DNA from 2 places in the Moritella sp. F3 genome. Region 2 is predicted to be linked to the other one. Evidence: predicted binding sites of a transcription regulator. Region 2 holds the regulator's gene; the other holds the start of a gene.
What was found. Region 2 encodes MetJ, which represses methionine synthesis genes. Its sites were predicted from a motif close to TAGACGTCTAGACGTCTA; they were not measured.
Positions count from the first base shown of each region.

Region 1 (6,980 bases), on a different contig from region 2:
TTTCATCACAGTAAAACTAGACTCTTATGCCAAGTCAGGATATTTTAGACGGGATAATTAGCTACATTCATTATGTATTAGTTAATTAGTAGTAATATAAACTTATATAAAAAGGAATAATATGAGTCTTGAAGTTCGTGATCTGTCTATTTTATTAATTGAGCCTTCGACTACACAAAATAAATTTATCAAAACGCAGTTGCAAGATGCGGGCGTTGATAACATCGAATGTGTTGTTTCAATCGCGCAAGCAAAGCAGAGTTTAACGGGATTTATCCCCGACCTGATCATCAGTGCGATGTATTTTGAAGATGGCTCAGGTGCTGAGTTAGCCGAATTTGTTAAATCAAATAGACTCACTGAAAGCATCGCCTTTATGCTCATTTCCAGCGAGCAACGTTTTTCAGTATTAGACAAAGTGAAGCAAGCTGGCGCAATTGCTATTTTACCTAAGCCATTTAAGTTTATTGATTTACAGCGTGCACTAAACTCGACACTTAGCTATATTGAACCAGAAGAAATGGAGCTAGATCTCTATGATGTGACAGCATTAAGTATCTTGGTCGTTGATGATAGCTTAACCGCCAGAAAACATATTTGCCGTGTATTAAACAGCATGGGCATTGAAGGCGTTACATCTGCTGAAAATGGCGTGGAGGCACTCGAGTATTTAGCACAAAACACCTTTGATTTGATCGTGACTGATTACAATATGCCAGAAATGGACGGTAAAGAATTAGTTGAAAAGATCAGAATGAATCCTGAATTGTCTTATCTGCCAATCATGATGGTGACGTCTGAAGAAGGCAACGCTCAATTATCAGCAGTCAAGCAAGCTGGTGTTTCCGCGTTATGTGATAAACCATTTGATATTGATACGGTTAGAATGCTAATCAAACAACTGTTAGATGAGAAGTAACATTCTGTGTTTATAATGTGCTGCTATCTGTAGAATAAAATAGCTGTAGCTATGGCGACAATATAAAAATAGAGTCGCTATAGAGTCAAATAGTAATCGATAAAAAGGGAGATACACACTGTGCATATTTCCCTTTTTAATATTTAAGCATTGATTATGCTAGCGATTTTAATCCCTTTTAGCTGCTGAAAAGAGCTTGCTTTCGCATCTTTCAAAAACTCACTCATGTAGGGCATGTCAAGCTGCTCAACACGGATCGCTGCATACAACGTCGTCCAACAACTCTCTTCTCCAAGTGGCTTAGCAAGAATATAATCCTTCTCTAAATACTCGGTTAATGCCCAATTAGGTAATGCCGCCACACCACGACCACTCGCCACCAACTGCAGCATCATAATGGTTAATTCCGCATGACGAATGGCATGAGGTGATACACCTGCAGGATCTAAAAATAAATTAAATATATCAAGCCGTTCTTGTTCCACAGGATAGGTAATTAAGGTTTCTGTCGCCAGATCTTCAGGGTCAATATAAGACTTACTAGCCAGCGCATGATGGCGACTCACCGCTAACATTGGCTGATAGCTAAACAGCGGTTCGTAATGCACACCGGATAAGACTTGTGGATCGGACGTTACGACGAGATCGACATCACCCCGTTTCAGTGCTGGTAATGGCGCAAAACTAAAACCAGACGCTAAATCTAATTCTACCTCTGGCCATTGATCGCGAAATACATCAATCGCAGGCATTAACCATTGAAAACAACTATGGCATTCAATGGCCATATGCAGACGCCCGGCATTACCTGATAATAACCGACTGATATCACGCTCTGTATTAGCAAACATAGGGAGTACTGATTTCGCCAGTTTAAGTACCCTCTCACCTGCAACCGTAAAGCGCAATGGTCTGGTTTTACGAATAAATAACGACGTATTTAAACGTTCTTCAAGATCTTTAATCTGATGTGACAGAGCTGATTGTGTCATGTAAAGACTTTCAGATGCTTCAACTAACGAGCCTGTTTTTTCTAATGCGATGATGGTTTTCAAATGCTTAACTTCGAGCATCGTTAATTTCCTTTTAAACTGATGACTAAATTCAGCATAAAGCCAACTTCAATTAATTTCAACTTAATCAGTAAAAATATGAATTTGATTCACGTGATATAATAGTCAATACTTTAGCCATCTAAACGGCTTTACGTTTAAGAGTATTTATAACACATCAAACAAATCAAATGGAGTTGCAAATGGCTAAATCACACATATTAGGATTCCCACGTATTGGCGCAGACCGTGAATTAAAAAAAGCAATTGAGTCATATTGGAAAGGTGACATCACTAAAACTGAATTAGAAAGCGTAGGTAAAACCTTACGATCAAAGCACTGGCAGCAACAAATTGATGCAGGTTTAGATTTCATCACTGTCGGCGATTTTGCTTGGTACGATCAAGTATTAGCATTATCAGCGACATTAGGTGTTATCCCTGCCCGTCATCAAGAAGAAACAATCACGCTTGATACACTATTTAATATGGCGCGTGGTTCAAGCCCTTGTTGTGGTCAACAAGCTGCAGCGTGCGAAATGACTAAATGGTTTGATACTAACTATCACTACCTTGTGCCTGAGCTTAACGAAGATCAACAGTTCGCATTAAGCTACAACCAATTAATTGAAGAGATCCAAGAAGCAAAAGCACTTGGCTTCCCAATTAAAGCAACTCTGTTAGGGCCGTTAAGCTATTTATCATTAAGCAAAACGAACAGTGACTTTGATAAATTAGCGCTGCTACCTCAGCTCGTTACAACTTATAAGCAATTGCTCGCTAATATCGCTGCGGAAGGCATTGAATGGCTGCAAATCGAAGAGCCAATTCTAGTTCAAGACCTAACAAGTGACTGGAAAAAAGCTTTTACTACCAGCTATGCTGAGCTATCGCAAGGCACTAATAAGCTATTACTCACGAGTTACTTTGGCGCACTCGGCGATAATGCTGAACTTACATTCTCATTACCGGTTAATGGTTTTCACATTGACTTATCTCGCGCACCACAGCAACTTGAAACAGCATTAGCATTACTGCCTGCTGACGCGATTTTATCTGCGGGTATCGTTAATGGCCGTAATATTTGGCGTAATGATTTAGCAACATCGGTAAGCTCACTACAACAAGCAAAAACACAGTTGGGTGAACGCTTATGGATTGCTTCATCATGCTCGCTACAACATAGCCCGGTTGATCTTGATAACGAAACCAAGCTTGATGCAGAATTAAAGTCTTGGTTAGCTTATGCAACACAAAAGTTAACTGAAATAAGCAGTATCAATGCAGTGCTAAGCGGTATTAACAGTGAAGCATTAGCTACGCAGTTCGAAAGATCAACAGCTGTTGTATCCTCGCGCGCAACATCAACACGCATTCATAATGCAGCTGTTAAAGCACGCGTTGCGGCAATCACAGACCAAGATGCACAGCGCCATAGCGAATTTACTAAACGTATTGTTAGCCAGCAGCAAGAATTGAATTTACCGCTTTTCCCAACAACGACGATTGGTTCATTTCCACAAACGAGTGATATTCGTCAAACGCGTAATCAATTTAAACAAAACGTAATTAGCCAAGATCAATACATCACCAAAATGCAAGCTGAGATCAAAGATGTGGTCACCCGCCAAGAAGCACTGGGACTTGACGTGCTAGTACATGGTGAGCCAGAACGTAATGACATGGTTGAATACTTTGGTGAATTGCTTGATGGTTTTGCATTTTCTAAAAACGGTTGGGTACAAAGCTATGGTACGCGTTGCGTTAAACCACCTATCATCTTTGGTGATATTTCTCGCCCTGCACCAATGACTGTCGCTTGGAGTAAGTATGCTCAAGCACAAACGAGTAAGTTAATGAAAGGCATGCTAACAGGCCCTGTGACAATCTTATGTTGGTCGTTTACGCGTGATGATATTAGCCGTGAAGAACAAACTAACCAAATTGCCTTAGCTATTCGTGATGAAGTCGTTGATTTAGAACAAGCTGGTATTAAAGTCATTCAGATTGATGAGCCCGCACTACGCGAAGGCCTACCGCTACGTAGCAGCGAGCAACAGGCTTATCTAGATTGGTCAACAAAAGCGTTCCGTATCAGTGCGTCAGGCGTAAGAGATAATACTCAGATCCATACTCACATGTGTTACTGCGAGTTTAACGAAATTATGCCTTCAATCGCGGCATTAGATGCCGATGTGATCACGATTGAAACGTCACGCTCTAATATGGAATTACTGTCAGCGTTTACTGACTTTAGCTACCCGAATGATATTGGTCCTGGTGTTTATGACATTCATTCACCAAATGTACCGAGTGTTGAGTGGATGACGCAGCTAATCACCAATGCCAGTGAATACATTGACGTTGCGCGTCTATGGGTTAATCCAGATTGCGGCCTTAAAACCCGCGGTTGGCAAGAAACAGAAGCAGCATTACAGAACATGGTTACCGCTGCACATAACTTGCGCGATACCTTTTCACACAAGGCTTAAGCCATAGCGCTAAGCTGTAACCTAAAACTATGACTTTAAGCTATAACCTTAAACTATAAAATGCAAAAAGGAGAGCAAGCGCTCTCCTTTTTATTTATATGTTTCTCACTTTCTACAGTCTTCGCTTATATTAATAGCAAAAAATTAGATTAATAATCTACCGCTGCACGCTGACTTGTGATGCTTTTCATCATAGGTAATACCGCTTGATGTGCAGGATGATCTTGATATACATCTAATGTAGCACGAGAGTCTAGATCTGCAATCAATACTAGATCGTAAGAGCCCGCACCTTGTAGAGAATCAATACCCACTTCCAAGTGTTGTAATCCTGGGATCTGACCATTAAGCGCTTCAAGTGCTTCTTTCGCTAATTTAGCATTTGTGCTTTTATCATTACCATTAGCAGTGTCTAGCAAAGTCCACATTACAATATGTTTGAACGCCATGATTGTTCTATCCTTTTTTAACAAATTAAAATTCACCCACATTATTAACCCGAACTATTCATCCAAATAAGGTGGGGATTTGAAGAAGCAAAAGTATAACTTTAAATAACCCATTTAGCAGGATGAATATCAATGTTTCACAAAATTTTCATATAAGCATCACAAATGTGCATTACACCAACCTTATATTTAGACTGAAATAGAACTTCTCTGCAAGCCTTGTAACTTGGTTTCCTAAAAGACCGTTTCCTATAATGCCTCCCTAACAAGCCATTTAACTTTTATTCAGATAATAATCATTTTTATTTTGCTCTGGAATGTGATTTCTAAATAAAAGCAATATGATTAACTCAACTGAAAAGAAACCTTAATCTACATACTTTCACTAGGAGTGATAACCATGGCTAACTTACTAAACCAAGTAGAAACTATCTACAATGTCGCAAAAGAAACAGCAAAAACATCTATCACTGCAGGTTTTGGTGTTTATGGCACAATCGTTGATGAAGCATCAAAGTCATCAGATAAAGCAACGCAACTTTTTGAATCTTTAGTTGAGCGCGGTACACAAGTTGAACCTCAAGTAAAAGAGCAAGTTTCAGCGCTTTTAGGTAAAAAAATCTCTTTAGAAACAATTGAAACTAAAGCGCAAAGCATTACTAGCCGTTTTACTGGTGTTCAAGGTCAAAAACTAAATGAAGTTGAAAGTAAAATTGACCTTCTTGCACAAATGATCAGCGAATTAAAAACTGAACCAGCAAAAGTTCAAAAAGTAGTTAAAGCTGCAACAGCAAAAGTAACTGCTGAAGCATAGTCATATTGCTATAGTCGTTTGACTATTAGCTGACTAAATAATTGATATAAGGGGGCTCAAAGCTCCCTTATATAACCCCTACGTAATAGCAAAAATCCCATAGTCCACTTCCATCTAATCTGCATTTTAGTTACCCCAAAACTGTTTTTCATTTGTATTTGCACTTTGCAATGTAAAAACTAGTATTAAGTAATATCAATACATCGTATATGAACCTGTAAGGACTAAGAATGAGCCAAGTCAGCTTAACTTATAACCCTGTTGAAGATCGCATGCTACTCATCGTTTCTAATAATATAAATCATCCTCAATGGTGGCTCACTCGGCACATGTGCAAAAAGTTATTAGAAATGCTTAACGCAGAATTAACCCTCCAATATGAGTTAGATAAAATCCAATCTTGTTACAAAGAAAATAAAACGAATCAAGAAGCATCATTTGCAGATAAGCACCAGCAAGCATTACATGATGCAGCTGGCAGGACTGAGATACAGAAAAAATCGACGCCAGCACAGCCTGATGCACTACTAACCACACGTATATCTTTAGATAAAAAGCCTGATAACCTAGTCGCTTTATATATTTACTCTCGAGAAAATCACGGTATTTGTCTTGATCTAGATAACAACGGCTTACATATCTTCTTAGATATGATGCTAAAAGTAGCGATAAAAGGGGAATGGGGGCTAAAGCAAGTTAAGTCTATCGAAAACAAATTAATCTAATAACGAAATGATTGAGGCAGTACTAAGAAAAGAATATTGGTGATAGCTATACAAGATTAACTACCACCAGATTTTATTGAAGCAGTAACGAATAAATGAATGATTATTCGCTATCGTCTTCCGAGTTACTACGGCGAGTCAACTGTTCACGTAAATTCGGCGGAATACCAACAATTGTAAGTGTATCAGTTTGTGCATTGTAGCTAATGCGTTCGCCCATCAATTTCTGATCAAAGCTAACACTTAAACCACCGCCCTGTCCGACATACTTCGTCAGTTTACGTACCGCACCACGATCAGCAGGGAAGCTATCTTCAAGCTCGTAAGCTTCAGATGCGTACTGATAAAAGTCACGAGATGAAACATCCGCTAAATGATCTGACAGATCTTTAACTTCAATTTCATTACCTTCTTTAATTTGCTCATTACAGTATTGTGCAACTTGCTCACGTGCTTGAATTGCCTCATCAGCGTCTAGCTCGGCAACATGACAGAATTCATCTACAGCGCGCATTAGACCTGCGTTTTG
Region 1 is NZ_BLRL01000003.1:283,267-290,246, reverse strand. Features, by position in the region: gene JFU56_RS07560 (response regulator) at 122-919, shown strand; gene JFU56_RS07555 (LysR family transcriptional regulator) at 1,063-1,992, opposite strand; gene metE (5-methyltetrahydropteroyltriglutamate--homocysteine S-methyltransferase) at 2,175-4,463, shown strand; gene JFU56_RS07545 (Dabb family protein) at 4,613-4,912, opposite strand; gene JFU56_RS07540 (hypothetical protein) at 5,313-5,726, shown strand; gene JFU56_RS07535 (hypothetical protein) at 5,957-6,451, shown strand; gene yejK (nucleoid-associated protein YejK) at 6,555-6,980, opposite strand, start outside.
Region 1: a site for MetJ is predicted at 2,107-2,124, ahead of metE (5-methyltetrahydropteroyltriglutamate--homocysteine S-methyltransferase). Genes of this name have one in related genera too.

Region 2 (6,980 bases):
CACCAATTAAAAAAGGCCAACATGTCTGTTGATAAAATAGCATTCTCATCAAGTACATTGATAATGGACTTGAGTTTTGCCAGTGGAAACTCACTGTCGTTTTTAGTTGCCAGGGCAATGCCAATGAGTTGCTTATTCATAAAAGGCACACAGATACGCATACCTGGTTCGATGTGAATATCATCTGAATAGATATAATCAAAGCTTCTGCTTAAATGTACTGGAACGGCAACGGCGACAACGGGCATGAACTCAACTCTCTTTTACGACTTAAATCGGTATTTCAGTAAACAGTTTACGGCGGTTAACTGGGTAATGTCTTGATATTTTCTATTTAATGTTCTAAATGCAGTTTATTTATGCATCAGCTATTGATATTAGGGGGTAAGATCCTATATTATTCGCAGCCTAAAAATTCTATAACTTTATGTGGTGTCTGGCAGTGTTTCAGATGGCGACATAACCTAAATTGAGGTTTCTATGAAACAAGGTATCCACCCAGAGTACTCAGCTATTGAAGCTAAATGTTCATGCGGTAACGTTTTCACTATGGGTTCTACTCGTGGCAAAAATATCACTCTAGACGTATGTTCAAACTGTCACCCATTCTACACTGGTAAGCAACGTACTGTTGATACTGGCGGTCGTGTTGACAAATTCAACAAGCGTTTTGGCGCTCTTTCTGCAAAATAATAATTGTATTTATACAATTTATTGCAGTGAGTCAAAAAGGTACCTTAGGGTGCCTTTTTTTATACCTAGAAAATAATTTGAAACATTTATAAAACTTAAATTTAACCTCATTAATTTCATTTCTATAAAAATCTTCTTCTAAAATTAGCAAAACATATAAAAATAAACACTTCGTACCAGTGCAAAGGTAGAATAAACAACTTAAATTAATGTAGAATCATGCCAACAATATTATTAACCGGTTTAGCTCAGTGTAAAACAAAAGTGAGCTGTGTTAAATTAAAGTTAAATATTTGGCGTTACATTCGATTATTAGTTAATTCCCCAACGTTGTTTCTCACTGCTTGTTATTCTTGAACTAAGACGGTGAGTTATGTGCATTCATTTCATTCAGGATACTGCGTATGTCAGACCTTAGACAGCAAGCATTGGATTACCATGCGAACCCAAAACCAGGCAAAATTGCTATTCAACTTACTACATCTGCAGAAACAGCCGATGATCTTTCGCTAGCATATAGCCCAGGTGTCGCTGAACCAGTGCGTGAAATCGCTGCTAATCCTGATGATGCTTATAAATATACAGCTAAAGGTAACTTAGTTGCTGTTATCACTAACGGTACCGCTATTTTAGGCCTAGGTAATTTAGGTCCATTAGCGTCAAAACCAGTCATGGAAGGTAAAGCGCTATTGTTTAAACGCTTTGCTGATATTGATTCAATTGATATTGAAGTTAAACACCGCACGACAGAAGAATTTATCGATACGGTAGCTAATATTGCTGATACATTCGGCGGCATTAACTTAGAAGATATTAAAGCACCAGAGTGTTTTGAGATTGAAAAAGCCTTGATTGCGCGTTGTAAGATCCCGGTATTTCATGATGATCAACACGGTACTGCTATTGTAACAGCAGCTGGCATGATTAATGCGCTCGATATCCAAGGTAAAGACATTGCTGAAGCTGTGATTGTTTGTATGGGGGCTGGCGCAGCGGCAATCGCTTGTATGGAATTATTAATTTCATGTGGCGCGCAGCGTGAAAAAATCTACATGTTAGATCGTAAAGGTGTTATCCACACTCGTCGTGATGATATTAACGAATACAAACAGCGTTTTGCTAACAACACTGATAAACGCACGCTACAAGATGCGATTAATGGTGCAGATGTATTTGTTGGCGTATCTGGTCCTAATGTATTGTCTGCTGAAGATGTGAAATTAATGGCTGATAACCCAATTATCTTTGCTTGTTCAAACCCTGATCCAGAAATAAAACCTGAATTAGCACATGGTGCACGTCAAGATCTTATCATGGCAACGGGTCGTTCTGATTATCCAAACCAAGTGAATAACGTGTTGTGCTTTCCGTTCATTTTCCGTGGTGCATTAGACGCGCGTGCTAGTGTGATCAATGAAGCGATGAAAGTGGCAGCTGTACATGCCATTCGTGAAATTGCGAAAGAAGAAGTACCGCAATCAGTACTGGCTGCATCTGGCACTACGTCGTTAGTATTTGGTAAGGAATATATTATTCCTAAGCCAATGGATCCACGCTTATTACCACGTGTTGCACGTGCGGTTGCGCTCGCCGCAGTTGAAACGGGTGTATCACGTATTGAGTTACCAGAAAATTACATGCTGTAAATTTACTCGGTAACGCGATCAAATAATTCTATTTGATCGCTCTGACAAACGCCAAGGTCTTTCCTTGGCGTTTGCATTTCTGCGCTTATACTTGTATAAAGAGCCGCTATATTGCCCACATTTAAGGTTTCCATGTCTGAAGAATACGAAATTGAAGTCATCCCTGTTGTTGTTTCTGAAGAACCAATTGAATTATATAAAATTTTAAAAATTGAGAACCTAGTGACCTCGGGCAGTGAAGCAAAGAATCATATTGCTAACGGTTATGTTTATGTCAACGGTGAAGTTGAAACACGTAAACGTAAAAAAATTATGTTTGGTGACATCATCGGTTTTGATGGTGAAGCGTATCAAGTTATGTCTGCCGAAGAGTTAGCATCATATGATGACGCTGATTATGCAGAGACTGATGATGGCGAAGATTTTTCTGAAGATGAATTTGTTGATCCGGCTGCACTTGAGTCAGATTCTGTTGCAGCATACATGACTGAACATGAGCTGACTGAAGACGATTTCATTGCTAATGATACTGCTACAAGCACAGATGTTGAAGCTGATGTTGCCTTTATCACGCCAACTCCTGTTGTAAAACCTGCAGCTGTTAAGCCTGTGATTGAAAGCACTGCCGCGGATACTTGGGAACAGCCTGAGAAGAAGAAAAAGAAAAAACCTGCAGCAAAACAAACGCAGACAGCAAAAGTGGCTGAACCTAAAAAAGCCGAAAAGAAAAAAGGCCGAGCGGCCCCTTTTAGTTTTTAGGGCTTCACCTTTAGAAGTCAGCTTTCGAACCTATCTTTAGGCTTAATGATTAGGTTCTGGCTTGAATTTATTCACGGGCTGCATTGAGATAACGTATGCAGACTGTTGAGATCAAAAAAGGCACTCCTTGCATAAAGGAGTGCCTTTTTTATAACTGCTTCGCTATTCTTTATCGCTTATTTACTGATTAGTCATCTTGCTCTAGATAATCATCAATATTAATGCCTAACGCTAACATTTGCGCTTTCGCTTCTGCAGGGATGTTATCTGGTTTATCTTTTGTTAGATCTTCGTCAGCAGGTAGCGGCTGACCAGTGTAAGCATGTAAAAATGCTTCACATAATAATTCACTGTTAGTCGCATGACGTTGATTATTAATCTGACGGCGAGTTCTTTCATCTGTCAGAACTTTTAATACTTTCAAAGGAATTGAAACAGTGATCTTCTTAACCTGTTCACTCTTTTTCCCATGTTCTGCATAGGGACTAATATACTCGCCGTTCCACTTCGTCATTTTCGACCTTTGCGTAAATTATTATTTAATGAATAAGTAATAAGTCTACCTTTGAATTTGATTGTTGGCAATCAGTATGTAAAGAGCTCTAGACGTCTATTGACCTATTGTGACTTAATGGTGTATGTTTTGAGGTACTAGTCATACATCAATTCGATATTAAGTTCGGGAGAACGCATGGACGCAGTGAAGCGCAGTATTCATAAATTTGGTGGCAGTAGTTTAGCGGATGCCACTTGTTATCGTCGCGTATCGGCGATTATTAGTGAACATACCCAGGCTCAAGATCTGATTGTTGTTTCTGCGGCAGGTAAAACAACTAACCAGTTGTTAGAGTTGTTACAGCTCGCGGAAGATGGTGATCAAGCTGCGCCTGAACGACTTATTGCCACGTGTGAATACCAAGCTAAGCTCATCGCTGAATTATTAATTGATGAATTATGTGCAGAGCTCACCGCTGCGCTGCAAGATGACATTCATACTATCAGCCATTTATTAGAAACTAACCTTGATGTTTACGCTAAAAATCAAATCCTTGCCCACGGCGAAGTATGGTCTGCACGATTGCTAGCGGCTTTGTTGACTCAAAATCAATTACCTGCAGATGATTTAGATTCACGTTTGTTCTTCACTACGGAATTAGCAGCGCAACCTGTTGTTGATGAAATCGTATCGCGTCAAAAATTAGCGGCGTGTTTAGTCACACTCAATAATCGTGTTGTCGTCACTGGCTTTATTGCAGGCGATAGTCAACAGCGCACCGTCACATTAGGACGTAATGGCTCTGATTATTCTGCGACGTTATTAAGTGCATTAGTTGATGCGAGTCAAACCACTATTTGGAGTGATGTTGCCGGGGTATTTAGTGCAGACCCACGCCGCGTTAAAGATGCTGAATTACAAACTAAATTATCGCTGGATGAAGCGGCTGAATTGGCTCGTTTAGGCTCTCCTGTATTACACGCCCGTACCTTACAACCGGTAATGGCGAGTAAACAGCATGTCCAGTTACGCTGTAGTTATACGCCTAGCGAGGGCTCTACGCAGATCCACCGTCGTTTGCCCAAAGGCAAGGGCGCTAAAATTGTTACCTCGATTGATGACCTGTATTTAGTCGATATTGAATTTTCACAAAGTGCTGATTACCAAGCCCAATATAATCAGTTGATTGCTTTATTAGCACTGCAACAGCTGTCGCCAATTTGCATTAAACGCCGTCCAACCGAACATGTTGTGCGTTTAGGTTATACGGCTGAGATAGTTGAATTTGCACTTTCTGCATTACTAGCTTACCAGCAAGCACAACCACAGATCAGTGCTATTGATTCCCGCAGTGGCTTTTGTATGGTGGCGTTAGTGGGCTCGGGTGTGACTGAAAACGCGTTGCAGTCCCATCAGTTTTATCAGCTAATTTCTGAACATAATCTCAGTTTCGTACAAACTGGCGATAATCATTTAAGTATTTGTGCAGTATTGCAAAAAGTTGTACTCGAGCCGTTATTAAAAGAATTACACACTGTGCTATTCAAACAGCCAAAGCGTGTTGGCGTGGTGCTATTTGGTAAAGGTAATATTGGTGCTGGTTGGTTATCGTTATTCGCCCAGCAAATGCATAAAGTACCCGAGCAACAAAACGTCGAGTTGTACTTATGTGGTGTATATGGCTCACAGGGCGGGGTACTCGATTTCAATGGCCTAGATGCAGCGACGATACTTGATAACTTCCAACCGGAAACGTTTGTCTGGGAACAGTTATTATCTAACTTAGCCTTGCATCCGTTTGACGAGTTGGTGGTGATTGATATTACGGCGAGTGAAGCGATTAGCTATTATTATCCTGAATTTGCCCAACATGGTTTTCATCTTATTTCGGCAAATAAATTTGCCGGCGCGGCGAGCAGCGAGTTTTATAATCGCGTTAAGCAAAGTTTTAGTGATAACGAAAGTCACTGGTTATATAACGCCACTGTTGGCGCGGGCTTACCAATCCAGTCATCGATGGATATGCTGCAACACAGTGGCGATCAAGTTACTGCGGTGAGTGGTATTTTCTCGGGTACCTTATCTTGGTTATTCCAGCAATATAATGGTGAAATCGCATTCTCACAATTAGTTGAACAAGCTTGGCAGCAAGGTTTAACTGAACCAGATCCTCGTGAGGATTTATCGGGTAAAGATGTGCAACGCAAATTGCTCATCTTGAGCCGTGAAGCCGGTTACGACATGGAACTGAGCGACATTAAATTAGAGTCGTTAGTAACTGCAGAGCTAATGGATTTTAAAGTGGATGAGTTTTTAGAGCATTGCGAAGAATTAGACGACAAAATACTACGCATGTTTAACAAAGCTAAAAAGCAGGGGTTAGTCTTACGTTACGTGGCCAGCTTTAGCAATAAAGACGTTGCTCAGGTTGGTTTGGAATTTTTAGAACCGACACACCCGTTTGCTAATTTACTGCCGTGTGACAATATCTTTTCGATTAATAGCCACTGGTACCGTCATAATCCATTAGTTATCCAAGGACCTGGCGCGGGTAAAGAAGTGACTGCAGGGGCGATTCAGGCTGACTTGTTCCAATTGTGTAAGCTATTCGCCCGCTAACGACAGTATTTCCTAGTGTTAAACCCTAACACGCACATAATTCATGTTTAAGATGAATTATGTGCGTTGACTTTAGGGGGGAAAGTTGTGATGATTGAGACGTACAGAGCTATGGACGTCTAAACATCTTAAGGGAAGAAGAGTATGAGTTTTCACAACGCACAAAATATTGAAGTATTGAACCAAAGTGTTTCTGAATTGGGGCGTGACATTAACGTTTCATTTGAATTTTTCCCACCAAACTCACCTGCGATGACGTCCACTTTATGGGAGTCAATTAATCGCCTGAAAGCACTAGACCCTAAATTTGTCTCTGTGACCTATGGCGCTAATTCTGGTACGCGTGACCTTACCCATAATATTATCAAACAAATTAAACATGAAACGGGCTTGATCGCGGCACCACATCTCACTTGTATCGATGCAAATCGCAAAGAACTAAAGCAGATCGCAACAGACTACTGGGATAACGGTATTCGTAATATTGTGGCTCTGCGTGGTGATTTACCACCTGGCTTGAATCAACCTGATATGTATGCGGCTGACTTAGTTGCCTTATTGAAGGAAGTGAATGATTTTGATATTTCGGTAGCGGCTTATCCTGAAGTGCATCCAGAAGCAAAAAATGCGCAAGCGGATTTATTGGCGCTTAAAGATAAAATTGATGCGGGTGCCGACCGTGCAATCTCACAGTTCTTCTTTGATACAGAGAGTTTCTTACGCTTCCGTGATCGTTGTGCGGCTGTCGGTATTGATAAAGAGATTGT
Region 2 is NZ_BLRL01000022.1:24,999-31,978, reverse strand. Features, by position in the region: gene priA (primosomal protein N') at 1-248, opposite strand, end outside; gene rpmE (50S ribosomal protein L31) at 481-693, shown strand; gene JFU56_RS21600 (malic enzyme-like NAD(P)-binding protein) at 1,098-2,339, shown strand; gene JFU56_RS21595 (RNA-binding S4 domain-containing protein) at 2,472-3,098, shown strand; gene metJ (met regulon transcriptional regulator MetJ) at 3,286-3,612, opposite strand; gene metL (bifunctional aspartate kinase/homoserine dehydrogenase II) at 3,790-6,213, shown strand; gene metF (methylenetetrahydrofolate reductase) at 6,358-6,980, shown strand, end outside.